DNA from 2 places in the Azoarcus sp. Soil_N_20 genome. Region 2 is predicted to be linked to the other one. Evidence: predicted binding sites of a transcription regulator. Region 2 holds the regulator's gene; the other holds the start of a gene.
The links. The regulator FNR, encoded in region 2, switches genes on or off when oxygen is low (the NO sensors DNR and NnrR bind a similar motif). The targets are predictions, from matches to a motif close to TTGANCTAGNTCAA.
Positions count from the first base shown of each region.

Region 1 (14,729 bases), on a different contig from region 2:
CCTTCAGCACCTGGGCCATGACGAAATCGGGGCGCTGGCCGATGGCGGCATCGACGCTCGCCACCGGGTCTTCGATGTAGCACTGGAACTGCCGCAGCGCACGCCGGTAATGGGCCAGACTGTCGGCGTCGGCGCCGGAAAGCGAAAGGCCCAGGTCGTCGTGTAGGGTCATCTTGTATCTCCTCTCGGGGTGGGGTGTTTGTGGTTTGTCGGCGTCAGGTCAGGCCGACCGGGCTCAAACCTGCGCGCAGTGCTAAGGTAATCCCATGGAAGTCATCCCGACATGCCCGTGGCGCCGGAAGATTTGACCGGGACGCCGGGCTTTTTCCGAGGGGGAGAGATGGACGCGCTTTCCGATGTGTTCTCCGCCGTACGCCTCTCGGGCGGGGTCTTTCTCGATGCCGAGTTCACCGCGCCCTGGAGCGTGGTGTCGCAGGTCGGACCGGAGGAGTTCCGCTCCCAGGGGGAGATGCCCGCCCACCTCATCGCCTATCACTATGTCGTCGCCGGTCGGCTGTTCGTACGCGTGGCCGATGCCCCGGCGCTCGAAGTGTGCGCAGGCGAGATCGTGCTGCTGCCACGCAACGACCAGCATGTACTGGCCAGTGCCCCGGCGCTCGAACCGGTCGTCATCGACGCCCTGGTGCAGGCGCCGACCGACAGCGCACCGGCCTCGCTACGCTACGGTGGCGGCGGCGAACCGACCCGCATCGTGTGCGGGTACCTGGGCTGCGACGCACCGCACAACCCACTCGTCGCCACCCTCCCCCAGATGTTGAAACTGGGTGTGCGCAAGGGCGCCGGTGGCGAGTGGATCGAGCAGTCGTTCCGCCACGCGGCAGAGGAATTCGCGGGCGGCGGCATCGGCTCGGCCGCAGTGCTCGGCAAACTGGCCGAACTGCTGTTCGTGGAGGTCGTGCGGCGCTATCTTGCGACCCTGCCCGAAGGCCAGACCGGGTGGCTCGCCGGACTTGGCGACCGCATGGTGGGCCGCGCGCTCGGGCTTCTGCACGCCCGTGCCGCGTATCCATGGACCACCGAGGAGCTGGCCCGCGAGGTGGGGCTGTCGCGCTCCGCCTTCGCCGAACGCTTCACCGGCCTGATCGGCGTGCCGCCGATGCAGTACCTGACCAACTGGCGGCTGCAACTGGCCGCAATCCGGCTGCGGGAGAGCGCCACCTCGACCGCGCAGGTCGCCTGCGAGGTCGGCTACGAATCGGACGCCGCCTTCAACCGGGCGTTCAAGCGCGCCTTCGGCACCACACCGGCGGCATGGCGCAGACGCGTTCAATAGCGCCTGCCGGAGCATCCGCCGGTGAGGATCCGGCGATCGATTCCCGGCCTCCGACGAGGAAAGCCTGCGGCTGGTGCACCGCGACTTATGACGATACAAATGCGGCCCTGTTTCCCGTCGATATTGCTTGACTCTCAGTTTGATGGGGCCACACTGAAGTGGTCGTGCTGCAACGCACCAACCCCCACCAGATGGCCCGCACGATCATCCACCGCGGATCACGCGCTCTGTCTGTCCACGCAGCAAATCCCACAAGGAAGAACACCATGACGATGACCAAGACCAAGCCCTCCATTGACCAGGCCGCCGCATTCAAGACCAGCACCGAGGCCTTCATGACCCTGTCGGAAGTCGCGTTCTCCGGTTTCGAGCGCCTCTCCGCGCTGAACCTGAACATGGCCCGCGCCACGTTCGAGGACGGCATCTCTGCCGCCCAGTCGTTAGCCCAGGTCAAGGACGTCAGCGAACTGAAAGAGCTGCCGAGCCCGTTCAGCGGACACATGACCGAGCGGGTCGTGGCCTACTTCCGCAACGTGCAGCAGATTGCCGCCGAACTGCAGGAAGAGATCGCCGATGTCATGACCAAGCAGATGTCGGGCGCGGCAGGCCCGAACCCGATGATCGACATCTTCACCAAGGTCACGCAACAGGCGACCGAGATGACGAAGGCCAGCTTCAAGACCGTCGCTGAAGCCACCGAGCTGGTCAGCCAGCAAGCAAGCGACATGACCAAGTCCAATCTCAAGACGGCCACCGAAGCCGGCGACAAGATGACTGCCGCGGCGACAGCACAGTCGAAGAAGTCTGCATAAGATCCGTCGAATTGCATTGACGGTGAAGCCCCGCGTGTCGGGGCTTTTTCAATATCGGGCCCGCTCACCCGGGCAGAATCCGGAACATCCCCAATGGCAAAGCGTACCCCGACCGCGGCGTGGGCAAGAATCCTGTCGCGCAGCATCTCGACGATTACGCGCAGTACCGTGCGTGCAGGCACCCGCGCGGTGGGCAAGGCGCTCAAGCCTGCCGTCGACAAACGCAAGCCTCCGCCGGGGGACGGCGACTGGATTCGCGGCGTGGTGGTCGGACCGGCCGGCGCGCGCAACTATCGCCTCTACCGTCCCCCCAACGTGAAATTCGGCGAGCGTCTGCCGCTGATGGTGATGCTGCACGGCTGCGGGCAGGACGCCAAGAGCTTTGCGATGAGCACGCGCATGAACCAGGTCGCCGCCCGCGAACGCTTCCTCGTGCTCTACCCCGAGCAGGACCGTCTCGCCAACCCGCAGGGCTGCTGGAACTGGTTCGACACCACCGCCGGTCGCGCCTACGGGGAGGCGGGCCTGATCATGAAGGCCATCGATCAGGTCTGCCTGCTCTACCCAGCCGACCACGCGCGCATTGCCGTGGCCGGGCTGTCGGCCGGCGCCAGCATGGCGGCGCTGCTCGTCACCCGCCATCCCGAGCGCTTCAGGGCGGTGGTGATGCACTCGGGCATCCCGCCCGGCACTGCACACTCCACGCTGTCGGCGATCGGCGCAATGCATGGCCATCGCACGTCGATCCCGCTGAAGACCACGCCCCACCTGATGGCCAGCGCATGGCCCCCGCTGCTGGTGATCCACGGCGGAATCGACCGCGTGGTTGCGACCAGCAACGGCCACGCCGCGGTACAGGTGTGGGCCGACGCCGCGGGCGCGCGCAGGTGCGAAGGTCGCAGCATGCAGCGCGGCAAGCGTCACCCGATGGTGGTGACCGACTTCAAGCGCGGGCCCAGGCTTGTCGCAACCCTGATCGAGGTCGGGCGACTGGGTCACGCATGGAGCGGCGGCGCGGCAAAGCTGCCGTTCAGCGACGCGGGCGGACCCGACGCGTCGCGCATGGTGTGGGCGTTCGCCGCCCGGCAGTTTCGGGCGCATTGACGCCGGTTTGCCACTGCCGGCAGGTTACGGATTAGCGATTGATGACGATCAAGGCATGCTGACCGCGGCCGTCTAGAATTCGTCCCGACTTCACCCCCCGGCCGTTCCGCAACCCAGCCCATGCCACTGTCCCGGCTCAACCGCTCCGTCACCTCGTGGATCGCGATCTTCGCGATCCTGATGGCTGCGCTCGCGCCGGCGATTTCGCAGGCCGCGTATCGCGCCTCGGGCGACCCGATGTGGCTGGAGATCTGCACAGCGTATGGCATCGAACGGGGCAGCCCGGATCCCGCTCCCGACCCGGTCGGAGACTCGGCGCAGCGCCTTGCCAAGCCTTGCGTCTATTGCAGCCTGGTCGCCTCCACCCTGCCGCCGCTGTCGCAACCTATGACGGTTCCGTCCGTGCGCAGCGGCACTGACGTCATCGGCGAATTCGTTGTCCTCGTTCCGCGGCCTCGCCTCGCCTGGGCCGCATCGCGCGCCCGCGCGCCTCCCGTGCGCACCTGACGCTGCAGGCGTTGGCGTTGCGCCGCCCCACCGCGGTGCCTTTGTTCCGAGTACCGGCTTGAACCCACCTCGACCCCTTACCGGTCGTGCCGCGTTGCGCCCCCGCGTCTGAACCGCAGGGCCGACATCGATGGCACCGACCGCGGGCGGCAGCGATGAATTGCGGCGCGTGGTGGCGGCCATCAGGATCCGGCTCGACATTGGCCTCTGCCTGCAGTGACGGTCCCTTGAAGCGTGTCCGGGCCCCAGCGCCCGGCAATCCCGAAGTCGCTGCGGAGACGGAACCGACCGGTGACCCGTCCGCCTTCGCACCAAGGAAAGGAACTTCGATGAAATACAAGCAGCTTGCCGTTCTTGTCGCCGCGATCGGCGCCGCGGCCGCCGCGGTCGCCGACGCCCCTGCCGTGCTCGGCGAAGTCAGCGTGACCGCCACCCGCGAAGCGCGTCCGCTCGGCGAAACACCGGGCACCGTGTCGACGGTCAAGGAAGACAGCATCGCCACCGCGCGTCCGGTGCACCCGAAGGACGTCCTCAACCAGATCCCGGGGGTGTGGATCAGCAACCTGTCGGGCGAAGGCCACTCCACCGCCATCCGCCAGCCGCTGACCACCGGCGCGGTCTATCTGTATCTGGAAGACGGCATTCCGACCCGCTCGACCGGCTTCTTCAACCACAACGCCCTGTACGAGATCAACGTGCCGCAGTCGGGCGGGCTGGAGGTTTCGAAGGGTCCGGGAAGCGCGCTGTACGGATCGGACGCGATCGGCGGCACGATCAACGTGCTCACCCGCACCCCGCCGCCGCAGGCCGAACTGGAACTGACCGGCGAAACCGGATCGCACGGCTGGGGCCGGGTCATGATCAGCGGCGGCAATGCGGGCAACGACGATGCGTGGCGCGCCAGCCTCAACCTCACCCGCAGCGACGGCTGGCAGGACGATGCCGGCTACGACCGGCAGACCGGTTCGCTGCGCTGGGACAAGGTCGTGGCCGACGACGCGATGCTGAAAACGGTGATGTCGTTCTCCACCGTGGACCAGGACCATGTCGGCAACCTGAGCGCGGGCGAGTATCACCATGCCCCGCGCACCAACAACATTCCGTTCTCGTTCCGCGAGGTCGACACCTTCCGCCTGTCGACCGCGTTCGAGCGCGAAACGGAGAACAGCCTGCTGTCGATTACCCCCTACTTCCGCGACAACCGGATGGAGATCATCCCGAGCTGGACGGTCAGCTACGACCCCAACCAGTACGTGACAGAGAACCGGTCCTTTGGCTTTCTGAGCAAGTACCGGCGCGATTTCGAGCCGCTGCGCGCACGCCTGATCGTGGGCCTGGACGTCGACTACAGCCCGGGCTCGCGCGACGAGGAGTCGATCGCACTGATCCGCAGTGCCAACGCGCTCGGCGGCACGACCTACCGCCTCGACGAAGTCGCCGCGCCGGTGCAGATCTACGATTACGACGTCACTTTCCGCAGCCTCTCGCCCTATGTCCATGGCGAAATCTCGCCCACCGAGCGGCTGCGGATCACCGCCGGGCTGCGCTACGACGACATGCAGTACGACTACGACAACAACTTCAACGGCGGCGCCGCGGCCCCCACCCAGGGCGTCGCGGGGGCCTTCCCCGGCAACGGCTGGTACGGCCATGCTGCCAGCACCAAGGTCAATTACCATCGGCTGAGTCCCAAGCTTGGTGCCACCTACGCCTTCAGCGAGCAGCTCAACGGCTTCCTCGCCTACAGCAATGCCTTCCGCGCGCCGTCAGAGGGTCAGGTGTTTCGCGGCAGCCGCGAATCGACCGCGGCGCGGGCTCAGGCCCAGGCCGAATCCCTGCTGAGCCTCAAGCCGGTGATCGTGGACAACATCGAACTCGGCCTGCGCGGCCGAAGCGCGCGCGCAAACTACGAGGTGTCGCTCTATCACATGACCAAGAAGGACGACATCGTCAGCTACCAGGATCCGGTGACCAACCAGCGAACCGCAGTCAACGCCGGCAAGACCCTGCATCGCGGCCTCGAGGTCGGTGCGGGGATGGCGCTCGCCCGCGACTGGCGGGTGGACACCAGCCTGTCGTACGCCATCCACAGCTATGAAAAATGGGTGGTGTCGGGGACCGCGGACTTCAGCGGCAAGGAGATCGAATCCGCACCGAGGGTGCTGGCCAACACCCGCCTCGGCTATGCGCCGGCGATCCTGAACGGCGGCCGCGTGCAGCTCGAATGGTTCCGTCTTGGCAGCTTCTGGCGCGATGCGGACAACACCAGCAAGCACGGCGGCCACGACCTGTTCAACCTGCGCGCGAGCTACCCATTTGGCAAGGGACTGGCGCTGTATGGCAGCGTCACCAACCTGCTCGACCGGCGCCATGCGGAGACCTCGGCGCTGTCGAGCGGCGCGCCCACCTATACCGCGGGTCTGCCGCGTACCGTGTATGCCGGCGTGCAGGCGAAATGGTAGGCGCGGTGCCACACTTTTGCCGGCCGGACGGCGCGGCTCGCCGGATTGGGCCTCTTGGGGGATGAAGATGATCAAGAACTGTCTTGTACGCGGACGCGTCGCCCTGCTCGGCGCCATGCTGACGCTCGCTATCGCGACCCACGTCGCCGCGCATGGCATCCACGCGGCGCCGGACCAGGCCGGTGCGCCGAAGGCTACCCGCCTCGAACTCGGCGCGAGTGCGGCAATTGGGCCCGACGGTTCGTGGTACGCGGTGGCGCTGCGGGACGCGCGCATCGTGCTCTACCGCAGCATCGACGGTGGCCGGCAATGGGGCGACGTGGCGGTGGTCAATCGCGAACCGGAGGCCATTGCGGCAGACGGCGAGAACCGCCCGCGGCTCGCCTTCGCCGCCGACGGCGCGGTACTGGTGTCGTGGGCCCGCCGTTTCAAGGAACGCTTCACCGGTGACGTCCGCTTCGCCCGCGCCGCCGACGGCGTGCACTTCGACGAGCCGGTCACTGTGCATCGCGACCGCAGCGTCACCGCGCACAGCTTCAACGCGATGCGGGTGCTGGGCGACGGCAGACTGGTGCTGGCGTGGATCGACGGCCGCGAGAGCCTGGCAGCAAAGCAGGCGGGCACCGACTATCGCGGCTCGGCAATCTATGCCGCCCTGTCCGATGATGGCGGGCGCAGTTTCCGGCCCGAGGTCAAGGTGGCCGACCACTCGTGCCAGTGCTGCCGGCTTGCCATCGCCGAGGATGCAGACGGTCGGCCGCTGCTGCTGTGGCGTCATGTGTTCGAACCCAATGAGCGCGACCATGCCGTGGCCACACTGGACGCCGACGGGCGCCCGCTGTCGGTGATGCGTGCCACCTTCGATCGCTGGCAGATCGACGCCTGCCCGCACCACGGCCCCGCGCTCGCGATCGGCGCCGACGGCACCCGCCATGCCGTATGGTTCAACCAGCGCGACGGTGATGGACGCGTGTTCTACGGCCGGCTCGCCGGCAACACGGTCGAGGCGCAGCGCACGGTAGGCGGCAGCCGTGCGGCGCATGCCGACATCGCGGTCGGCGGGGCGCAGGTCGCGATCGTGTGGAAGGAGTTCGACGGCGAACGAACCCGACTGTTCGCCGAGGTCTCTGCCGACGGCGGGCAGACCTTCGACACCCATCCACTGGCCGCCACCGAGGGCGCTTCCGACCAACCGCAGCTGGTTCGCCGCGGCGCCGCGCTGTTCGTGTTCTGGCACACCGAAAACGAAGGCATGAAGGGGTACGCACTACCATGAACGCACTGAAACTCGTCGCCGCCGCACTGCTGTCCGGGGCCATCACGCTCGCCGCGGCCGGAGCGGCCGCCGCACCGGCCGGCGATGCCGGCACGCCGGACTTCGTCAGCCTCGATCGCGCCGCAGCCAGACAGCTGGTGGACCCCGCCGCCCACACGGTGCCGACCATCCTCGCGCTGTGGTCGATCGACTGCATCCACTGCAAGAAGAATCTCGCCCTCTTTGCCAGCCTGGTGAAAGTGCATCCCGGCGTGCGCCTGATCACGCTCGCGGCGGAACCGGCCGACGCCGGGCATGGCGCGCCGCTGGATCGTCTCGGCGTACCCGGCGCCCGCTTTGCCTACGGACCCGAGGCCCCCGAGCGCCTGGCCCACGCGATCGACCCGGACTGGCGCGGCGAGCTGCCGCGCACGCTGTTCTTCGACGGCCGCGGCACCGTGGTGGCGTTTTCCGGGGTCGTCAGCGCGGAGAATGCGCGCGCGGCGCTGGGTGTGGACACGCGGCCCGCGGGGTCACGCCGCTGACGGCGCGTAGCCGGAAGGCCGGGCGCGGGACCGCCCGGCGCTCACACCCGGAAGCGCGCAATCAGGCTGCGCAGCTCGTCCGACAGTCGCTGCAGTTGTTCCGCCTCGCCCGCGGCGCGGGCCACCGCGGCGTCGTTGTGTCCCGCCATGTCGGCGATGCGGGAAACGAAGTCGCGGATCTGGCGCACCGAATCGGCCTGGGTGCGCATCGCGGCGGTAATCAGATCGACCCCTTCGGACGACCTTGCCACCGAATCGCTGGCTGACGAGAGTTGGGTCGACACGTGCTCCAGGAAGCCCTCGCTGGCCGATAGCGACTCCTGCCCGCGCTGGATCGCACCGGTGACTCCCTCGGAGCGGGAATTGATCGCCTGAGTCAGGCGATCGATCTCGCTCGCCGAGCTGGCCGACTTTTCCGCCAGCTTGCGCACCTCGTCGGCGACTACCGCAAAGCCCCGCCCCTGCTCGCCGGCACGCGCCGCCTCGATGGCGGCATTGAGCGCGAGCAGATTGGTCTGCTCGGCAATTGCACGCACCTGGCCGGTCATACCGCGGATCTCGAGCGTGGTGCCGACGAAATCCGACACCGTGCTGGTGATCTGCCCCACCGCCTCACGCACGATGCGGATCTCGTCGAGCAGGCGGGTCAACCCTTTGCAACCTTCGTCGGTCTTCATCCGGCCCTCGCGGGCGATCTGATCGACCTCGTCGGCATTGGCCGCCACCTGGCCGATGCTCTCCGACATCGCATTGGCCGACGCGGCGGTGTCCTGGGTCAACCGGTTCTGCTCGGCAGAACCGCCGGCAACCTGCCGGGTCGCCTCGTTCATCGCGCGGGCCGCATCGCCCAGCGAGTCGGAACTCGTCCTGAGGGTGTTGATCACTTCGCCGAACGAAGCCGCCATGCGGTTGAAGCTGTCGGCGACGTCGGCAAATTCGTCGCGCGAGCCGATGTTGATGCGATAGCCGAGCTCACCGTCGGCCAGCCGTCGGCCGCCCTCCAGCAAGCGCGCGGTGCCCTGCTGCAGACTCAGGTAGGAGCCCATCGACAGGTAACCGGCAAGCACCAGTCCGAGTGTCACCAGCGCCAGATACGACGTGCGCTGGCCGGACAGCCGACCGGCGCGCTCATCCAGCCTTGCCCTCAGGGCCGCAATCACCTCCTTCTCGAGCGCACCGGCCGCAAGTCGGGGGGCGTCGGTACTTTGCAGGACTTCGGCGACCGGCACATCGATATTCGAGGTATTGACCAGACGCCCATCGAGCAGGCGACGGGCCTGGTCGATGCCGGTCTGGATGTCGGCCAGCCCCTTGTCCAGGGCAGGCTTGAATGCGGGTGCCGCCTTGCCGATCTTCTCGGTGTTCTCGCGGATACGGGTCAGCTGGGCGAGCGCGTCGGCGGTCAGGCGCTCCAGACGCCCGATATCGGCGCCATCGATCATCTGAATGCTGGCAATGGCCGCGGCCTTGAGCCGGATCTGCACGATCGCCTCGAACAGCTGCGGCAGGCGGTTGACCAGCGTGTCGTACAGGTAGTTGGTCGCGACCTCTGGATCCAGCGGCAAGCCGGCGTGGTCGGCGGTGAGCCGCGCCTGGGCCGCGAGCTTGTCGCCGAAGCGCTGATGCAGCTCGCGGATCTCCGGGGTCGAGGAGGCGCCGATGACCGAAGTGAACACCTCCCACTCCTTGTCCAGCGCCGCCCACGATTCGCCCAGCGCCTCGCCGCCCTGCTCCAGCGCAGCCTGGTGCGCCGCGCCCAGTGCCGTGCCGATCGATTTACGCAGCTTTGCCGCCTCCTGTTCCGCGCCAGACTCGCCGAGCGAATACAGCGACGCGGCAAGCAGATGCTGATCGACCAACTGGCTGATCGCGCGCAAGGCCACGACATGGGCCACCCCGCGCTGCTCGGCTTCGGTGGCATGAAGCCGCTCGCCGACCGCACCGAGAAACTGGAACAGCAAACCGGCGATCAGCACTCCGCCGGCGGCCCCGATCAGGATGAAGCGCGGGGCAAAGCGCAGGCTGTTCATGATCCGGACCGCCGGAGCAAAAAGAAACTGCATTGGGTCATCTCCTCGATGTTTCTTGTCGGCCGCAGCCTGCCGGCGGTTGTAGTGGCGCGATTCTAGGGAATAAGGGCGCTGCACCGACATGTGGATATCCGCAACGACGCGGTCGGGCATGCACGCGGAATCGTGCCCCCATGCCCTCGTTTACGACCCTCGCCCCTCGAACTTGAACGGCGCATCGGCAATGGCGCACCGGAACGGCACTCACGGTGCAATTCCATGTCGAAAAGGTATAGTTGTCGTAACCGACAGGGAGGCCGGACATGACCCCGCAATCCATCGAAACCTTGCTGGCCGACATCGGAGCGGAAGATCCGCTCGATTTCGGCGCGCTGAGCCTCGACGAAGACGATGCGCGGCGCCTGATGGCGAACCACTTCTGCGAACTCGACCAGCGCCTTGCGGAACACGGGCTCGATACCGAAGCCCGGCTCGAGGTCATGGCCGCGATCGCCGCCCACACCATGACCGAGAACCTCGTACTTCACGTCCACCGGCTGCGCGCCGCCGGCAGCGAGGAGCCTTTTCACGCCTGGATGCGGCGCCACGGAATGTCGTGAGCGGATCGCTTCAGTGCGCTGTTGGGCCTATAGGCTCCAGCGGCGTTCGGGCATGACGACGTAGTTCTTTCGTAAACGCTGTGCTCTTCATGAACCGTCGGCGCGTCTGGAACTGAGTGAACCGATCGGCGAACGGCCAGGGAAGGAAAACGCCCTCCGAAGAGGGCGCTGGACAGGAAACCAGGGCGTGTTTCCAGAGCGCGTCTAGCGTCCGGCCGGCTGGTCGAATGCGTAGCGCACGCCGATCCACGCCGCACGGGGAGCCCCCGGCGCCACCAGCGCGGAGAACTCGTCATCTCCGCCCATGAAGGTCCCGTCGGCCTCGAAGAAGGTCTCACCCAGCATGCCGCCGGTGTGGTATTCCCTGTCGAACACGTTGTTCACCTTGGCGAACAGCTGCCAGCCGGTGTTGCCGAAGTTATAGCGGGTATCCAGGTTCACGACGGTATAGCCGCTCACCTTGCCGCCGGCGCCTTGATGATCGTTGTTCTCGTTGCCGTGGGAATACTGGTTGGAGAAGGCCACGATGTTGGCACCGATGGTCCACTGCGGCAGCGCCTGCCATTCGCCGCGCAATTTCAACTGATGACGCGGGATGCCGGGGAGGGTGTCGCCCTTGCTGACGAAAATCGTATCCTCTTCGCCATCGGAATCGGTATCCACCGCACTGGAATTGACTTCATTGGCGATCGAGAAATTGGACTGGTAGGTGGCCTTGATATAGCTGTAGCCGGCGGACCAGCGGAACCTGCCCATCTCGCCATTCACGCCAAGATCCACCCCTTGACGGCGCGTCTTGCCGACGTTGGAGAAGTAACCCGCACCGCTGGAATTGGCGGCGATGAACTGGATGTCGTCGGTGTTCTGGGTGCGGTACAGGCTGGCGCTATAACCGATCCCGTTCGTGACCTTGCCGCGCACGCCGCCTTCGAAGGTCTTGGACACCACCATGTCGAGCGGCGGGTCGCCGGCCATGGCGTTGGGCAGCTTGCACGGCTGGTCCGGATTGGCGCAGCCCAGTTCGATGGCGGTCGGCGCGCGGCTGCCTTCGTTATAGCTGGCGTAGAACGACAGGCTCTTGCTCGGCGTGATCGCCAGACCGATCGCCGGATTGAAGCGCTTGAAACTGTGGTCGCCGGTCAGCGATTCGGGATTGCTGGCATCCGGGATCAGCTGGTCGCGGTTCTTCACCCGGGTGTGGTTGTAGCGGCCGGACAAGGTCAGGTGATAGACGTCGTTGAACGAAAAGGTATCGGTCGCGAACAGGCTCCAGGTCCGGTTGACTCCGCGCAGGTCCACTTCGCCCTCGTCGCCGAACACGCCGATGCCGTCGACACCGCGGCCGCCATTGATGGTGCCGAACTCGGTAGCCTGTTCGAAGTCGGTCCGACTGCGGTCATAGCCCAGTCCGGCGATGAACAGGTTCTGGTGGCCCAGCAAGTCCTGGCTGAAATTGATCTGCCCCGTGACCCCATAGCCGACGCGCCTGGATTTGCTGCGATTGAGCGCACCGCTACAGGAGATTTCGGCATCGTCCTCGTCGGCCCCGGCCACGCAATCGGTCAGATCGAAACCGCCATCGTCCGGATCGATGTCGTCGTTGGCATCGCCGTTCAGGGTGCGCGTGCGCGCGTTGCGGTAGTAGGCATTGCCACTGAGCATGGTGGCGTCATTGAGCCAGTGGCTGCCGTTGAAATTGAAGAACGCGAGCTTGTTCTCGGTCTGATCCGGCTTGGTGTTGATCGAATCCCATCCCTGGGCGCGCAGGAATTCCTTCTGTACCAGACCGTTGCCGATGAGGTCGTTATCGGCCAGCGACATGGTCAGACTGAGATCGGTGGTTTCGTTCTGCCAGCCCAGCTGGCCGAACATCTGGCGCACTTCGGAGGGCGACGCATCACGCCAGCCATCCTCGTCGAAATAATTGCCGGCGATGAAGTAGTCCACGCCGTTGGCCGCCACGCCGCCATATTCGGCTTGGGCGTTGTAACGGTCCCAGGAGCCGCCGGAAAGTTCCACGGCACCGCCCCGGTGGGTGTAGCCGCGCTTGGTCTGCATCGAAATGGCGCCGCCCAGGGTATTGAGGCCGAACAGCGGATTGGAGCCCGGCATCAGCGTCATGTTGGCAAGGGCGTTCACCGGGATCAGGTCCCAGCTCACCACGTCGCCAAACGGCTCGTTGATCCGCACGCCGTCCTGGTACACGGACAGGCCCTGGGGGGTCCCGAGCAGCGGCGAGGCCGTGAAGCCGCGGAAATTCACGTTGGGCTGGAACGGATTGTTCTGGGTTTCGTTGACGTTCACCCCGGCCATGTTCTGCGCCATGTAATCCGCGATGGTGAGGCTGCGCTGGTCTTCCAGGGCCTTGCCCTTGACCGTCTGCACATTGGCCGGCACTTTTTCGACCGGCAGACCGATACCGGGCAGGGGCGTGGTACCGATGACCTCCACCGGCGCAAGTTCGACGGTCTCGGCGGCGAGAACCGCGGCGGCCGGTCCGAGTGAGGCGACGAAGAGGGCCAGCGCTTTGCGGATTGGTGCCCGGCTATCATGCAGCATGATGCTCCTTGTAGTTTTCTGGTATGGATCAGTTGATCGTTCTGGCGGTCTTCGACGCAGCTGCAACTCGCGTGTGCCGAAATCCCGCCGGATACATGGCACGGAGCAGGGTACGTATGCCTCGCGTCGTCTTCCATAGGAAAAATTCCCGACTTTGATCCGGTGCGCGAACCCCCCGGCTGATGTGATACTGCCCACATGGAACTGACCTACGTACTATTGCGCCGCGCGGCGGCGATTTCGCTCGCCTGTCTGCTCTGCGTCCTGCTCCTCGCGGTGTGGCGGGCTCAATCCGATGTCCGCCGCGAAGGGCAGGGTGCCGGGCAGCTCGCACTCCTGAGCAGCCAGCTCGCCGCCTTGCAGAACGCGCCGGACAATGCGCTCGCGGAGCGGATCGAGGCTTTGCGCGAAGCGGGCCGCTTGGGCCGCTTGCGTCATCTCCAGTTCCGGCTCGAGGATGATAGAAGCGGAGAAGTGCTGGCACAATCCGTGGCGGAGGAACTTTCCCCGCCGGCAATGCGACCCTTTCTGTGGCTGCTGGGCCTGTTTGCGCGCCCGCACGCGGCGGAGGAATCGGCCTGGCTGCTGGAGCGTGCCGATGGCCGCACGTTTCGCGTGACCTTGACCACGCATCCGTTCAGCGAGCAACGAGAGGCGTTCGACGAAATCCTCGGCGTCACCGGGGTCCTGCTGCTCTATAGCCTCAGCCTGCTGGCGGCCCTGTACTGGGCGGTGCGGCACGCCTTTGCGCCACTGCGCCAGATCCTCGACACCATTGCCGCCTTCGAGCGCCAGGACTATGGGGCACGCCTGCCCGCCCTGCGCATCCGCGAACTCGATGTGATCGCCCGTGCCCTCAACCACTTGGCGGCAGCGCTGGGGCAGACCCAGGAGGAGCGACGCCTGCTCAGCCTCAAGGTGCTGACCCTGCAGGAAGACGAGCGCGCCCACATCGCCCGCGAATTGCACGACGAATTCGGCCAATCGCTCACCGCGATGCGCGCGGATGCGACCTATCTGCTGCGGCGGACCGAGCAGCAGCCGGAGCTGCACACCGTGGCGGCAGAGTTGGAGCAGCAATGCGCCCGGGTCCAGCAGGACATACGCAATCTGCTTGGCTGGCTTGGCAAGCCGTGCGACGAAAGAAGCCGCGGATCGGTTCCGATCTGCGACCTGATCGAAACCCTGGTCCAGAGCTGGCGCCAGCGCCCGGGACAAACCATCCACTACCAGCTGGCCGTGGACCTTGACGGCAACGATATCCCCCAAGGTCTGGCGTTGAACCTGTACCGCATGACGCAGGAGGCGCTCACCAACGTCGCCCGCCACGCCGGCGCGAAAACGGTGGCAGTCGCCCTCACCGCTCGCCTCGGGGAGGGCGTGCAGTGGTCGGTGTGCGACGACGGCACCGGCATTGCCTCCTACTCCGAGGCCTTGCAGCAGGGCAATGGCCTGGCCGGCATCCGTGAGCGGGTCTGGGCCCACGGAGGCGAACTGGAAATGCTCGATCGAGGCCCGGCGGGAGGGCCGCGGGGGCTATGCCTTCAGGCACGCTTTCCGTG
Region 1 covers NZ_JBDGKX010000003.1:87,188-101,916, forward strand. Annotated here, with positions in the region: gene AC3A35_RS07835 (tetratricopeptide repeat protein) at 1-172, opposite strand, end outside; gene AC3A35_RS07840 (AraC family transcriptional regulator) at 341-1,294, shown strand; gene AC3A35_RS07845 (phasin family protein) at 1,459-2,106, shown strand; gene AC3A35_RS07850 (extracellular catalytic domain type 1 short-chain-length polyhydroxyalkanoate depolymerase) at 2,200-3,210, shown strand; gene AC3A35_RS07855 (DUF2946 domain-containing protein) at 3,331-3,717, shown strand; gene AC3A35_RS07860 (TonB-dependent receptor) at 4,047-6,179, shown strand; gene AC3A35_RS07865 (sialidase family protein) at 6,247-7,455, shown strand; gene AC3A35_RS07870 (TlpA family protein disulfide reductase) at 7,452-7,979, shown strand; gene AC3A35_RS07875 (methyl-accepting chemotaxis protein) at 8,021-10,042, opposite strand; gene AC3A35_RS07880 (hypothetical protein) at 10,312-10,608, shown strand; gene AC3A35_RS07885 (TonB-dependent receptor) at 10,813-13,167, opposite strand; gene AC3A35_RS07890 (HAMP domain-containing sensor histidine kinase) at 13,366-14,729, shown strand, end outside.
Region 1: a site for FNR is predicted at 3,249-3,262, ahead of AC3A35_RS07855 (DUF2946 domain-containing protein). Genes of this name have one in related genera too.

Region 2 (14,729 bases):
CAGACGGTTGAGCACCTTCTCCAGCCGGGTGGAACAGGCTGCGCAAGTCATGCCGCCGATGGAAAGCTCGAGTGTAGCCGCGGACGCATGGCCGGCTGAGGGCGCCGTCAGACGGGATGGATTTTCTGGCATCGTGTTTCTGCCTTGCAGTATTTTGACATGAGGTGCAGTCTAAACTCCGTACCTGAGTACGGAGTCAACACATGGACCAACAAATCAGCAAGGAACTGACCATCGGTGCGTTGGCCCGAGCGGCCGAGGTCGGCGTCGAAACGATCCGCTACTACCAGCGCCGCGGCCTGCTTGCCGAGCCACAGCAGTTGCGCGGAAGCTATCGCGTATACGGGACGCCTGCACTCGCCCGCCTGCGCGCGATCCGCCGCGCCCAGCAGTTGGGCTTCTCGCTCGACGAGATCGATGGCCTGCTGGCACTCAACGAGGACACCGACCGCGAACGCGCACGGGCCCTGGCCCAGGCAAAAATCAAACTGATCGACGACCGGATCCGGCAACTGGCCGATATGCGGGCAGCCCTCGCCGAGCTCGTAAACTGCTGCCAGCACACTGATGCAACGGCGCCCTGCCCCATCTTGCGCGCACTGTCGAGCGAGCAGTAGCGGCCGCCCCCTGACGCGCCGGGATCAGATCGTGCACACCACCCCGCTCCACAACTGGCCGCCGAGGGTGGGCGCATGGAACAGCCCGAACACTCCGAAACCGAGCACCAGCAAACCCGACGCAAACCGGACCTTGCTGTTGCGGGTGAGGTCACGGAAGCGTTTGAACAGCATCCCGGCGAGCATCAGATTGGGCAAGGTGCCGAGCCCGAAGGCCAGCATCAGGCCCGCTCCGCGGGGGGCCGATCCGGTAACCAATGCCGTCGCAAGGATCGAATACACCAGACCACAGGGCAGGAACCCCCACAACAGGCCGAGTGGCAAGGCCTGCTTGACCGAACGAGCGGGCAGAAAGCGTCGGGTAAGGGGCTGGATGCGGCGCCACAGCTGATGCCCTAGCCGCTCCACCGGGGCGAGCAGCCGGGTGAAACCGGTGAGATAGAGCCCGAGCGCAATCAGCATCAGATTGGCGAGCACGTAGAGCGTGATCTGCACCGGCAGCACGCCATCGTAGAGCATGCCGACCGAACCGATTGCGCCAAGCAGGGCACCGATTGCGGTATAGGTGCCGATCCGGCCGAGATTGTAGGCCAGATGGATCGGCCACTGCCGACCGCGGTCTGTCGGCGTCTGCACCTGCACGGTCAGGGCGCCGACAATACCGCCGCACATGGACACGCAGTGGGTGCCGCCGAGCAGGCCGATCAGGAAGACGGCCAGATAACCGGTTTCGGGCATAGATTCTCAGAACTGGGCAGGGGACGCGGAGTGCGCATTCTACGCCGCTCCCCTCGCCCTCACCGTCAGATGACCCGGGAATACCGGGCGCGCTCGCGATCCGCACGCAGGTAGCGGTCGAACACCATCGCGATACCGCGTACGAGCAGACGCCCTGCAGGCTCGACACTGAGCCAGTCCCCATCCAGCTTGACCAGCCCTGCAGCCTCCATCTCCTTGAGGTCGGCCAGCTCCTCGGCAAAGTACTCGCGGAAGTTGATCAGGTGGGCGATTTCGATCGATTCGATCGACAGCTCGAAATGGCACATCAGCGCCTGGATGATGGCACGGCGCAGGAGGTCGTCGGCGGTGAGTTCGATCCCGCGCAACACGGGCAGCTGGTCACGGTCGAGTGCATCGTAGTACTCGTCGAGGGTCTTCACGTTCTGCGAGTAGACCGGACCGATCTTGCCGATGGCAGACACACCGAAGGCGAGCAGATCGCATTCCGCCTGGGTGGAATAGCCCTGGAAGTTGCGATGCAGGCGCCCCTGACGCTGGGCAACGGTGAGCTCGTCGTCGGGCTTGGCGAAGTGGTCCATGCCGATATAGACGTAACCCGATTCGGTAAGCCGCCGGATCGCCAGTTGCAGGATCTGCAGCTTGGAATCGGCCGACGGCAGATCGCTCTGGGCAATCCGGCGCTGCGGCTTGAACAGCCCGGGCAGGTGCGCATAGCTGTACAGCGAGATGCGATCCGGGGACAGTTCGAGCACCTGCTCGAGGGTGCGGTTGAAGCTGATCACGTTCTGCTTGGGCAGGCCGTAGATCAGGTCCATGCTGATCGACTTGAAGCCGGTGGCGCGCGCGGCATCCATCACCAGCTTGGTTTCCTCGACGCTCTGGACCCGGTTGGTGGCAATCTGGACGTCCTCGGCGAAATCCTGCACGCCGACGCTCATGCGGTTGAAGCCGAGATCGGCGAGCATCTCGACCGTATCGAAATCGACCTTGCGCGGATCGACCTCGATCGAGTACTCGCCGTTGGGCACGAGGTTGAAGTGCTTGCGCACCGACTCCATCAACTGGTGCATCTCGCCGTGCGACAGGAAGGTCGGGGTGCCGCCACCGAGGTGCAACTGCGTGACCTGCCTCGTTCCGCCCAGCGCAGCCACCTGCATCTCGATCTCTTTCGCCAGGTAATTCAAATACTTGGCCGAGCGCCCATGATCCTTGGTGATGATCTTGTTGCAGGCACAGTAGTAGCAGATCGTGTTACAGAACGGGATGTGGAAGTATAATGACAACGGTCGACTCACCCCACCGACGGCGCGTTTGCCAAGCCAGTCGGTCAGCGCGCGAGCGTCGAATGCCTCGACGAAACGATCTGCCGTGGGATAAGAGGTATAACGGGGCCCGTTGATGTCGAAACGACGAATCAGCTGGGGATCGAATAGAAGTTCTGTCTGGCTGGTCATGGTCGCGCTGCGTCAAGGTGTACTTAACAATGGCAGAAAGCCGGCATTTTGTGGTTGACTTGGATCAACGGCGGGAATATACCCGATCCAGACACGGAGCAAGTTTACTGTGCAAATGAAGGCAACGGTGCCGATCACCACGGCAGCACTCAAGACCGCGTGCTCCCAATGCAACCTCCTCGAATTGTGCCTGCCTTTCGGCATGTCCGATACCGAGCTCGACCGGCTCGACGAACTCGTCGGGGCCCGGCGCAAGATCAAACGCCAGCAGCCCTTGTACCGAGCGGGGGAATTGTTCGAAGCCATCTATGCGATCCGCGCCGGTTCATTCAAGACCGACGTCTTGCTCGAGGACGGTCGCGAACAGGTCACCGGTTTTCAGATGACCGGCGAGATCCTCGGCCTCGACGGTATCAGCACCGAACTCCACTCCTGCAACGCCGTGGCGCTCGAGGACAGCGAAGTCTGCGTGATTCCGTACGCCAAACTCGAAGAACTCTCGCGTGTCGTAGAGGGTCTGCAGCACCAGTTCCACAAGGTCATGAGTCGCGAGATCGTGCGCGACCATGGCGTGATGATGCTGCTTGGCTCGATGCGTGCGGAGGAACGTCTGGCTGCCTTCCTGCTCAACATGTCGCAACGCTTCACTGCGCGGGGCTTTTCTGCGGCGGAGTTTCACTTGCGGATGACGCGCGAGGAGATCGGCTCCTACCTGGGGCTGAAACTCGAGACCGTGTCGCGTGCTTTTTCCCGCTTCCAGGAAGAGGGCCTCGTTGCCGTTCAGCAGAAGCACATCCGCATCCTCAACAACGCGGGGCTCAAAAAGCTGATCCAGCACCAGCAGGGTGCGCGCTGAGCGGCATTCGACAGAACGAATCCTGCCGCAGGACATCAAACGACCTGTGCGAGCCAGCCGGCCGGGTTCTTGCTCAGCGCGACCGACACGATCCAGCCGAAAACCAGTAGTGCCGCACCATAGGCAATGGCCCGAATCCGCCGTGTGCGTCCACGCTTGAGGGCGATCGTACCGAGCACCACATACGCCACCAGGCCGATGACCTTGGCGGTAATCCAGTCGGCCTGGAACGGATACTGGCCGATCATCACTGCCATCGTGATGGCACTGCCGAGCAGTGCGGTGTCGACGACATGGGGCAAGGTTCGGGTGAGACGATGCGCGAGCAGGCGATGGTCACCGAGCATCCACCATCCGCGCAACGCGAATCCACCAACGCTCAGTATCGCGCAACTCACATGTATGTACTTGAGCGTCTGATACACGCCATATCTCCAGGAATGAAGCCTTTCGGCCAGAAACCCGACGCAGCCACGGCCTGCGCGCGGGACCCAGCCGAGGTTAGAATTCAGCCTTGACTGACGGAGCATGCAATGACTCATCCCCCTTCCGATCTCACCGCCCTGCTACGCCAGATTCCACTGTTTGGCGAACTGTCCGACCCGGAACTCGAGCGCGTCGCCCGCTTTACGCGAGAGCGCCATCTCACCAAGGGCGAGCTGCTGTTCCAGCGTGGCGATATGGCTCATGGCTTCTACTTCGTGGTATCCGGTCAGTTGAAGCTCGCATTTTCGTCCGCCCAGGGAAACGAAAAGGTTGTCGAGATCGTCGGCCCGCAACAGAGTTTCGGTGAAGCGGTGATGTTCATGGACCGCCCCTACCCGGTGTTCGCCGAGGCCCTGAGCGACATGGCACTGCTGCACATCGGCCAGAACGTGGTGTCGGAACTGGTCGATCAGGATCCCGGGTTTGCCCGCAAGCTTCTCGCCGGGATGGCCATCAGGCTGCACAACATGGTGCGCGACGTCGAGACCTACTCGCTGCGTTCGAGCACTCAACGCGTGATCGGCTATCTGCTGCAGCAAACCGGTAGCGACGACGGAAAACCCGCAGAAATTTCGCTGCCGACCAGCAAGCAGGTCATCGCCTCACGCCTCAACCTGACCCCTGAAACCCTGTCTCGAATCTTCCACGACCTCGCCGACAACGGACTGATCAGCGTGCATGGAAAACGTATCGAACTGCATGACCCCCGCGCCCTGGCACGCTACAACGGCTGAACCAAGCTCGCATTCGAAGTTTCCAACAGACGCGCCCGCGGCCACCTTGACCAGAGTCAAGCCCGCGCTTGCGCCTTGTGCAACGCGGCCACTCAGGCCGCATCCTTCGGCACCGCCTCCTTGCCCCGGCCGAGGAAACTGCCGATCAGGTCCACCGGCACCGGAAAGACCAGGGTCGAACTCTTGTCACCGGCCACTTGGGTAAGGGTCTGCAGATAGCGCAATTGCATGGCCGCCGGTTCGCGCGACAACATTGCAGCTGCTTCCATCAGCGCCTGCGCCGCCTGTTTTTCGCCTTCCGCATGAATCACTTTGGCGCGGCGCTCGCGTTCTGCCTCGGCCTGACGGGCGATCGCGCGCACCATGCTCTCGTTCAGATCGATATGCTTGATCTCGACGTTGGTCACCTTGATGCCCCATGAGTCGGTCTGCGCATCGAGAATCTGCTGTACATCAAGGTTGAGCCGCTCGCGCTCGGCCAACATCTCGTCGAGTTCGTGTTTGCCGAGCACCGCGCGCAAGGTCGTTTGTGCCAGCTGGCTGGTCGCGACCAGGAAGTTCTCGACCTGGATGATCGCCTTCTCCGGGTCGACCACACGGAAGAACACGATTGCATTCACCTTGACCGACACGTTGTCGCGCGAAATCACGTCCTGCGAAGGCACATCCATGGTCACCACGCGCAGATCCACCTTCACCATCTGCTGCACACCCGGGATCACGATCACCAGACCAGGGCCCTTTACTTTCCAGAAGCGGCCAAGCATGAAGATCACACCGCGCTCGTACTCGCGCAGGATCCTGATCGAAGCGACAACGAGAAATATGAGCAGGAGCAGGAGGGGCGCAAAGCCAAGTTGGAGATCGATCATGATGAGGCGCTCCGTAAATTTGGGGAATCGGTTACCGGTGAAACATCCACCACAAGCCCGTTGAGGCAATCGACCCGCACCCTGCTGCCAGGTTCGAGCGGGGCATTCGAGCGGGCCCGCCAGCGCTCGCCATGCACCATCACCCACCATCCGCCTTCGACCGCGGGGCCGATGACGGTACCGCATGCGCCGGCCATCTCCTCCCGCCCGCTCACCACCGGGCGCTTGAAGCTGCGGGCGGCAAAGCTGCCGATCGCCAGCAGCACCGCCGCACTGGTGAGCGCCAGGCCGATGACCAACGCCACTGGGACACCAAAACCTGGGGCCTCGGTGTCCATCAGGAACAGCCCGCCGACAATGAAGGCGATGACGCCGCCGACGCCGAGCACGCCGAAGCTCGGGATGAAGGCCTCGGCCAGCATCAAACCGGCACCGATCGCCAGCAACAGCACCCCCGCCCAATTAACCGGCAGCAACTGGAAGGCGTAGAGCGCAATCAGCAGCGAAATGGCGCCGGCCACACCCGGCACACCGAAGCCCGGCGAGGTGAACTCGAAGAACAGGCCGTAGATCCCGATCATCATCAGGATCAGCGCCACCTGCGGATGTGCCAGCGAGGCGAGGATGCGGTTGCGCCAGTCCGGCTCGTGGTGCTCAATGGTGGCGTTGGCGGTGGCGAGCACCACCTTGCCGCCGATCAGGGCAATTTCGCGGCCATCGAGCTGCGCGAGCAGTGCAGGAACGTCGGCCGCAATCATATCGATCACCTTCTGCGCCAGCGCATCCTCTGCCGACAGGCTCGCCGCCTCGCGCACCGCGCGTTCGGCAAAATCGGCGTTGCGCCCGCGCAGCTGTGCCAGGCTGCGGATGTAGGCGGTGGCATCCTCGACCGATTTGGCGGTCATCGCATCGGTACCGGCGAGCGGCTTCGATGTCGGCTTTGGCGCGGGTTGCGCGGAAGGTCTCGTGGCAGCGTCACCATTCCCGGAGGATGCGGCATCCTTTTTCTTGTTATCGGCCCCTGCAGCCTGCTCATCCTCGGCGGGTTCGGGCCGCGTTTCGGGGCCGGGTTTGCCCGGCTGGGCCCCACCGATGCCGATCGCCACCGGGGTCGCGGCACCAAGGTTGGTCGCCGGCGCCATCGCCGCGATATGACTCGCGTACAGGATGTAAGTACCGGCGCTCGCCGCCCGCGCGCCCTCTGGCGATACGAAGGTGACCACCGGCACCGGAGAGGCAAGAATATCCTTGATGATGATGCGCATCGAGGTGTCGAGGCCGCCGGGAGTATCCATTTCGATCACGACCAGCCCGGTACCGGATCGAGCGGCACGGGCAAGACCGCGATGAATGTAATCGGCCGTCGCCGGGCCGATCACGCCCTCGACACCCAATTGCAGCACGCTCGCGCTGGCTGCGGCTGCCGGCCCACCGACCATCACCAGTGCGATCAGCACCAGTGCCAGCCCGATGACGCGCCAAGACCGTGAAACCGCGCATGCTTGCATGGGGTGACCTCCGTGGCTGCCAGGTCGTCAAATCGGCGAATCTGCTCCTTGTGTGGGAGTCCGCACCCGGGCAGAAGTTCTGCCCTCCTCAACGCTCCATCACGTAAGTACCCGGGGCCGGAGCGAGTGCAGGGTACTGAGCGGTTGCAGCCGGCCGCGCTTCGACCAACTCGCCCGCGCGCGGCTTGAGCCACGCCATCCAGTCGGTCCACCAGCTCCCGTCGTGCTCGATGGCACTGGCCCGCCACTGCTCCGCCGTATCCGAACGGTGCGCTTCTGCCACCCAGAACTTGCGCTTGGCCGGCGTCACCACGGGATTGATGATGCCCAGGATATGACCCGAGCTCGACAGCACGTAACGCTTGGGGCCGGTGACATGGTTATTCACCTTGTAAGTCTGCATCCAGGGGGCGATGTGATCGTCCTCCGCTGCAACCGCGTACAGCGGCTGTGAAACGCGGGCAAGATCGAGCGGCTCGCCGGCCACCGCGAGGGCATCCGGATGCACCAGCGCGTTGTTCAGATAAAGCTCACGCAGATACCACGCATGCATCGCAAACGGCATACGGGTGGTATCCATGTTCCAGTACAGCACATCGAATGGCGGCGGCGTATCGCCGTAGAGCCAGCCGTGCACCACGTAGTGCCAGATCAGGCCATTGGAGCGCAGCAGCCGGAAGGCCGACGCCATCTCCCTGCCATCGAGGAAGCCCTTGGTCGCCATGTTGTTGGTGATGTAGCGAATGCTCGCATCGTCGATGAACACCTCGATGTCACCGGGCTTGTGGAAATCAACCAGCGTGGTGAGCAAGGTCCAGTCGGCAACGGGCACCTCCTCCGCCTTGAAATGACGGTTGGCCCAGGCCATGTACATCGCCAGTGCAGTCCCGCCGATGCAGTAACCCACGGCATGGACCTTGTGCGCACCGGTAAAACTCCGTGCCACCTCGACGATGGCGTGCACCCCGTCCACAAGATAGTCGTCGAAGCGGCAGTCACGCATCGATCCGTCCGGGTTCTTCCAGCTGGTGATGAACACATCCAGGCCCTGGTCGAGCAAGAAGCGGATCATGCTTTTCTTCGGCACCAGATCGAGAATGTAGAACTTGTTGATCCAGGGGGTGACAATGACGACCGGTTCGGCATGCACTGCGCGCTGGGTCGGCGCATAGTGAATGACTTCGAGCAGGCGATTGCGGAACACCACGGCCCCTTCGGTGGTCGCCAGATTCTCGCCGACGCGAAAATCACCGGGGTCGGTCATTCGCACATCCCCGGCCTTGAGGTCATCGAGGAAATTGCGGAAACCATTGACCAGACTCTCGCCTTGGGTCTCCGACGCCTTGCGCAGCGCCACCGGATTGGTCCACAGAAAGTTGGTCGGCGCCATCGCATTGAGCCAGTTCCGCCACCAGAACGCCGCCCTGCGCCGCTCCTTCCCCGCCAGCCCCGGGGTGTCGAAAAGCATGTTCTGCATGTGGTGTGTGAATGCGAGATACCACTCCTTGGTCAGATCCCAGGTGGGGTACTCGCTCCATACCGGGTCAGCGAAGCGGGCATCATCTGCATTCGGACGAATCGGATCGCTGCTCTGCAGTCCGAGCATGCGATTCATCGAGTGCAGTTGCAGCTTCCACAAATCGGTCGACAGTCCGGCAAGGCGCTCGGCAAGCTCCTGCGGATGTGCCGCCCACGCGAGATGGGCGTGAATGATAGGGGCACTCATGCCGAGTGGATCGACAGTACCCTCGACCCCATCATGCAGCTCACGCATTGCACGCTTGACCACCTGGCCGGGATCGAACTGCTCGACACGCCGTGGCCTGCCACCTTTGGAGGAATGATTGCCTCCGCTCCTGCTTGTTCTTGTGGTCATGACTTACTCCGGCATTACGGGCGGGAGCATGGGCTCCCGCCTCAATTCAGTGGGTAGGCGACCCGCGCTTCGGGCACGATCGACGCGGGCCAACCCGGTAGCGCATTGACCAGTTCGGCAAAGGTCGCAGTCGTTTCAGCCTCTCCATGGACAAGGAAAGTTCGTCGTGGCGGCGGTTCAATATGACGCATCCATTCGAGCAGTGCCGGCTGATCTGCATGCGCCGAGAGTCCGCCTATGGTGTAGATATCTGCCCGCACAGGAATGCGCTCGCCAAAAATTGTCACCACCCGGGCCTTGTCGACCAGCCTGCGTCCGAGCGTGCCCGCGGCCTGGAAGCCGGCGATGATGACCGAGCACTCCCGCCGTCCGAGGTTATAGCGCAAATGGAATTTGATTCGTCCGGCATCGCACATTCCGCTGGCAGAGATGATCACTAGTCCCCCGTGGTGGTGGTTCAACGCCATCGACTCTTCAACGTCGGCAACAAAACGCAATCGAAAGCGTTCGTGGTTCGACCGGGTCCAGGCCAGAAGTTCGCGCGTTTCATCATCCCACAATGCGGAATGTTGCAGCGTGAGGTCGGTGACCGCGGTGGCCATCGGCGAGTCCACAACCACCTCCAGGTTCGGCACCCGCCCCGAACGCACCAGTTGCGCCAGCACGAATACCACTTCTTGGGTGCGCCCTACCGCAAAAGCGGGAATGATGACGTTCCCCCCCTTGCGCCTCAACGTGTCGGTAAGCACATGAACGAGCTCATTCTCGGTGTCGACCATCGCTCGATGGGCACGATTGCCGTAGGTGGTCTCGATACAGAGAAGATCGGCATCCCTCACAATAAAGGGATCTCGCAACACTGGCCGCCCGGGCTGCCCAAGATCGCCGGTGAACACGATCTTGCGTGCGCTCCCGCGCTCGCTCACCTCGACCTCGATGATCGCGGAGCCCAGGATGTGACCCGCCTCGTGGAAACGGCAGACCACCCCTTTGCCCGGATGCAGCGTGGCCTCGTAGTCGACCCGGCGCAGCCGATGCAGGGTGCTGCGTGCCTGCTCCACCGTATACAGCGGCGCAACATCCCAGCCTCGTCGCGCATGCCGCGAGCGATGTCGCCGGTTGGCCAATTCGGCCTCTTTCTCCTGGATGTACGCCGAGTCGAGCAACATGACCCCGAGCAGATCGACCGTGGCCGATGTGGCATGCACCGGACCGCGATAGCCAAGTGCAAGCAAACGGGGCAAGAGCCCGGAGTGATCGAGGTGGGCATGAGTCAGCAACACGAAATCGATCTGCTCAAGATCGAAATCAAGCGCACGCAGATTCTTCAGCCCGGCTTCCTTGCCCCCCTGAAACATGCCGCAATCGACCATGAAGGCACCGCCCTCATGACGCACGACAGCACAGGATCCGGTCACCTCTCCGACTGCACCATAGAATGTGATGTCCATGTTCCCTCCGCTCTTCAGCATCACCCATACGTTCTGGTCCGGAGTTGACTGCGATCAAGCATAGGGAGGATGCTTGACTGACTATAATTGCTTATTGATGGCGTCTAAAGGAGCAGCGACATGTTCAAGCATATTCTCGTACCAACGGACGGATCTCCCCTCTCGGAGGGCACAGTAGCCCGTGCGATCACGTATGCAAAAGAGACAGGGGCGAGAATCACGTTCTTCTATGCTCAGCCCGATTTCCCCATGCCCATCTATGGCGAAGGTGCGTTGATCGATCCGACCACGCCCGAACAGTTTGCCCGCTCTGCACAACAGGAGGCCGAGCACATTCTCGAACGCGCCAAGGCGGCTGCAGATGCTGCCGGCGTACTCTCCGGCACGGATACACTGGTCAACGAAGTCCCGTATGAGGCCATCATCGACGCCGCCGATCGTCACGGCTGCGACCTGATATTCATGGCATCCCATGGGCGCAAAGGCATTGCCGGCCTGCTGCTCGGCAGCGAGACCCAAAAGGTGCTGACCCACAGCAAAACCCCGGTACTCGTCTATCGATAATGACACTCGCAGGTGTCGAAAGCAGAACGGCCCGCGTTGCGGGCCGTTCTGCTTCAATGCTGATGCAACTCCGGATGATTTATCTCGTCGGCGGTGCGCTGAAAGTAGAGGGTCGTCAGGCTCGATGCCGCACAGATCAGCCAAAAGGCAAAAAAACCGATCGAATAAGTCGCGAGTGGATCGAGATGAATCGGATCACCGAACAGATACAATTCGCGCGGGTTGATCACGGTAAAGAAAACAGCCTCCACCACTCCAGCCACCAGGAACGACGGCCAAAGCACCTGAATCAGTTTCTGCATGGAAGTACCCTCCTTACCGTGCAACAACGAACGTGGTTGAGTTACCGCTGAGCGTCTGCTTTCGCCTTCTGCTCGTCTTCGGCCATGTGGCGCATCGCGTAGCGGTAAATATACGCCCCCATGACGAGAATAAAGCCAATCGTAAACAGGCTGAGGAGACCGATGTCGGTCGTAAACAACTCCTTCCAGGCCATGATAAAACCTCCTTCGTCGACAGATTAAGAACCAAATGGATCAACCCTTATTTCCGTCTCTGTCGGAAGGTATGCGGTCCCGTTCATCCGCCAGCTGCGGGACTCGTCTTCTAGCTGAAACAACCAGCGTCCCGTGCTCAGGGGCTTGATCGCGCCCTCGAACACGCCCCCCGGCCCGCTCAGGAACAGCTCCTGATCAGACCCGCCACGGGTGGGGTGTGCAATCGTCAGCCGAATCGATTGCGGCAGATCTTCGGGCTTCGCCGCAGACAGATCGATTCGCAGGGAGTCGGTGCGGACCCTCAGTTGCGCGGACAGGCCCAATTCCTTCGCACGCTCGGTACGTCCAATCGTCTGAACGATCGCGCGGCCTTCCTTGTAGTAGTCATCGACCACCAGTCCGTCCCAGGTATTGATCGCGATGGCCAGGGTAATGAAGCCCGCAATCACCGCAGTTGCCGGCAGGGCAATCAGGAACCAGGGCCAGCCCTGCTTGTACCAGGGCTCGGCTTTCTTGTTGGACACAGTAACGCTCATTGTTCAGTCATCTCAGCGAGGAAAAAGGAAAGTGGTCTTCTCGCGCAGCCTGAGACTTGGTTCGTCCTCGGGGTACACTTCGAAGAACACCTCGTTCGCGCCGGGTTTACCCACATCATAGGGAACAAGCACCTGCAGCGTCACTGCCTGCGTGGCCGCGGCACCGACATCGATGCGGTGATCGCCGCCAATCTTTACACCTTCCAGTCCGGTGGCCTCAAAGATGAACGTCCGCGGACGTTCAGTCATGTTCATCACCTGCAGGCGATAGACGTTCTCGATCAGCCCGCCTTCCACTTCACGGGCAAGCGACATCCGGTCACGAATTACATCGACCCGTAGCGGATCACGAGTCGCGAGGCCCCAGACGAATGCCAGACTGATCAGAATCAGAACCGTACCGTATATCAGGGTACGCGGTCTGAACACATGCCCGATGATCTCCTTGCTGCCCCAGCCCCTTTTGATCGCATTCTCGGTCGAATAACGGATCAGCCCCCGCGGGTAGTCCATCTTGTCCATCACCTGATCGCATGCGTCTATGCATGCGGCACAGCCGATGCATTCGTACTGCAGCCCCTGGCGAATGTCGATGCCGGTCGGGCAAACCTGCACGCAGATTCCACAATCCACACAATCACCCTTGGCGATCGCCTTGGGTTCGACGCCTTTCTTGCGCGCTCCGCGCGGTTCTCCACGTCCTTCGTCATAAGTGATCACCAACGTGTCGGGATCGAACATGACCGCCTGGAAGCGGGCGTACGGGCACATATACTTGCACACCTGTTCTCGCATCACGCCGGCAAATAGATAGGTAAAACCGCCGTAGAACAGGATCCAGAACAGTTCCCACGGACCAAAGTCCAGTGTCCTCACCGACTGCAACAACTCTTCCAGCGGCGAGAAATACGCCACGAACGTAAATCCGGTCCACAGCGCAACCGCACCCCAGGCACCGTACTTTGCTGCCTTGATTGCGAACTTTCTCGGCCCCATCGGGGCTTTGTCGAGCTTCATCCGCTTGTTGCGGTCACCTTCGATCTTCTGCTCGATCCACATGAAGATCTCAGTGTAGACCGTCTGCGGACATGCATAGCCACACCACAGGCGTCCTGCGATCGCCGTAAAGAAGAACAGCCCGTACGCAGAAATGATCAGCAGGATGGCGAGAAAAAACACATCCTGAGGCCAGAACACCCAGCCAAAAATGTAGAACTTGCGCTCGGTCAGATGCAACAGCACGGCCTGCCGGTCATTCCACACCAACCAGGGCAAACCATAGAAAATGATCTGGGTAATCCACACCAAGGCCCATCGCCAGGTGGCGAAAAGCCCGGTTACCGCCCGCATATAGACCTTCTGTCGGACGGCGTAGAGGGTATCTTGCTCCGGGGGCGGAGACACGGAGGCTTGAGGCTTGGGGGCTGGGCTGTTCATGATCGCTTTATTAGTGGATTCTTATTTTTATGATTGAAAATAGCTCCGGGGGCGCAAGCCCCCGGAGCATTCTGCTTACTTCTTGTCCTTGTTCAGGCTAAGCACATAACCGGCTAGGATATGAACCTTGGCTTCTCCGAGGAAATCCTTGAACGCGGGCATCTGGTTCTGACGGCCATTGGTGATCGTCTCGATGATCGTCGCTTCGGAAGACCCATACAGCCACGTAGTGTTCGTCAAATCAAGAGCCCCGAGCATCGGATTGCCCTTCGCATCAGCACCGTGGCAGGCCACGCAGTTCTGGTCGAACATGTCCTTGCCGCGCTGGGCGCGCAGGGAATCATGCGCCAGGCCCGACAGGGAACGCACGTAGTTGGCCACGTCCTTGACCCCTTCACCACCCAGCGCCGGGCCAAACGGCGGCATCACACCCATACGCCCGCCGAGAATGGTGGTCTTGATGGTGTCGGCTTCGCCACCCCAGTTCCACTCGCTGTCGGTAAGGTTCGGGAAGCCCTTTGCCCCCTGAGCGGCAGAACCGTGACATTGCGCACAGTAGGTCAGGAACATGCGCTGACCCATGGCATTGGCTTCCGGATCCGCCGCCACGGCCATCAGATCCATTCCTTCGTACTTGGCGAAGATCGGTCCGTATTTCTCGTCGGCAACCTTCATCTCGGTACCGTACTGACTGAGCTGACCACGATCGGCGTTCAGGTTGCCAAAACCAGGATAGATCGAAAGATAGACGATGCCGAAGATGATGGTGATCCAGAACAGGTACAACCACCAGCGCGGCAGCGGATTGTTGTATTCCGCCAGCGTCTCGTCCCACACATGCCCATGCAGTTGCGCTTCGCCAGGCTCACGCTTGGTCATGTTCGCGACCAGCACAAAAACGCAGAACAGGATGCTCAGGGCTACAAGACCCATCACGTACATGTTCCAGAAACCGCTGATAAAGTCAGCCATTTGCTTTTCCTTCCTTGTCCAGCCGGCCGCCATGGGCCGGCAGATCGTCATCGGTCAGGGGCAGACGCGCCGCCTCGTCGAATCCATCCTTGGCATGCTTGCTGTAGGCCCAGGCGCAGATCCCCAGG
Region 2 covers NZ_JBDGKX010000018.1:21,051-35,779, reverse strand. Annotated here, with positions in the region: gene AC3A35_RS24240 (heavy metal translocating P-type ATPase) at 1-132, opposite strand, end outside; gene AC3A35_RS24235 (MerR family transcriptional regulator) at 204-617, shown strand; gene AC3A35_RS24230 (sulfite exporter TauE/SafE family protein) at 642-1,355, opposite strand; gene hemN (oxygen-independent coproporphyrinogen III oxidase) at 1,421-2,812, opposite strand; gene fnr (fumarate/nitrate reduction transcriptional regulator Fnr) at 2,928-3,668, shown strand; gene AC3A35_RS24215 (SirB2 family protein) at 3,704-4,093, opposite strand; gene AC3A35_RS24210 (Crp/Fnr family transcriptional regulator) at 4,202-4,888, shown strand; gene AC3A35_RS24205 (slipin family protein) at 4,981-5,760, opposite strand; gene AC3A35_RS24200 (NfeD family protein) at 5,757-7,268, opposite strand; gene AC3A35_RS24195 (PHA/PHB synthase family protein) at 7,357-9,042, opposite strand; gene AC3A35_RS24190 (MBL fold metallo-hydrolase RNA specificity domain-containing protein) at 9,186-10,595, opposite strand; gene AC3A35_RS24185 (universal stress protein) at 10,716-11,159, shown strand; gene AC3A35_RS24180 (hypothetical protein) at 11,213-11,461, opposite strand; gene AC3A35_RS24175 (DUF3149 domain-containing protein) at 11,503-11,655, opposite strand; gene AC3A35_RS24170 (FixH family protein) at 11,680-12,180, opposite strand; gene ccoG (cytochrome c oxidase accessory protein CcoG) at 12,205-13,629, opposite strand; gene ccoP (cytochrome-c oxidase, cbb3-type subunit III) at 13,705-14,601, opposite strand; gene AC3A35_RS24155 (cbb3-type cytochrome oxidase subunit 3) at 14,594-14,729, opposite strand, start outside.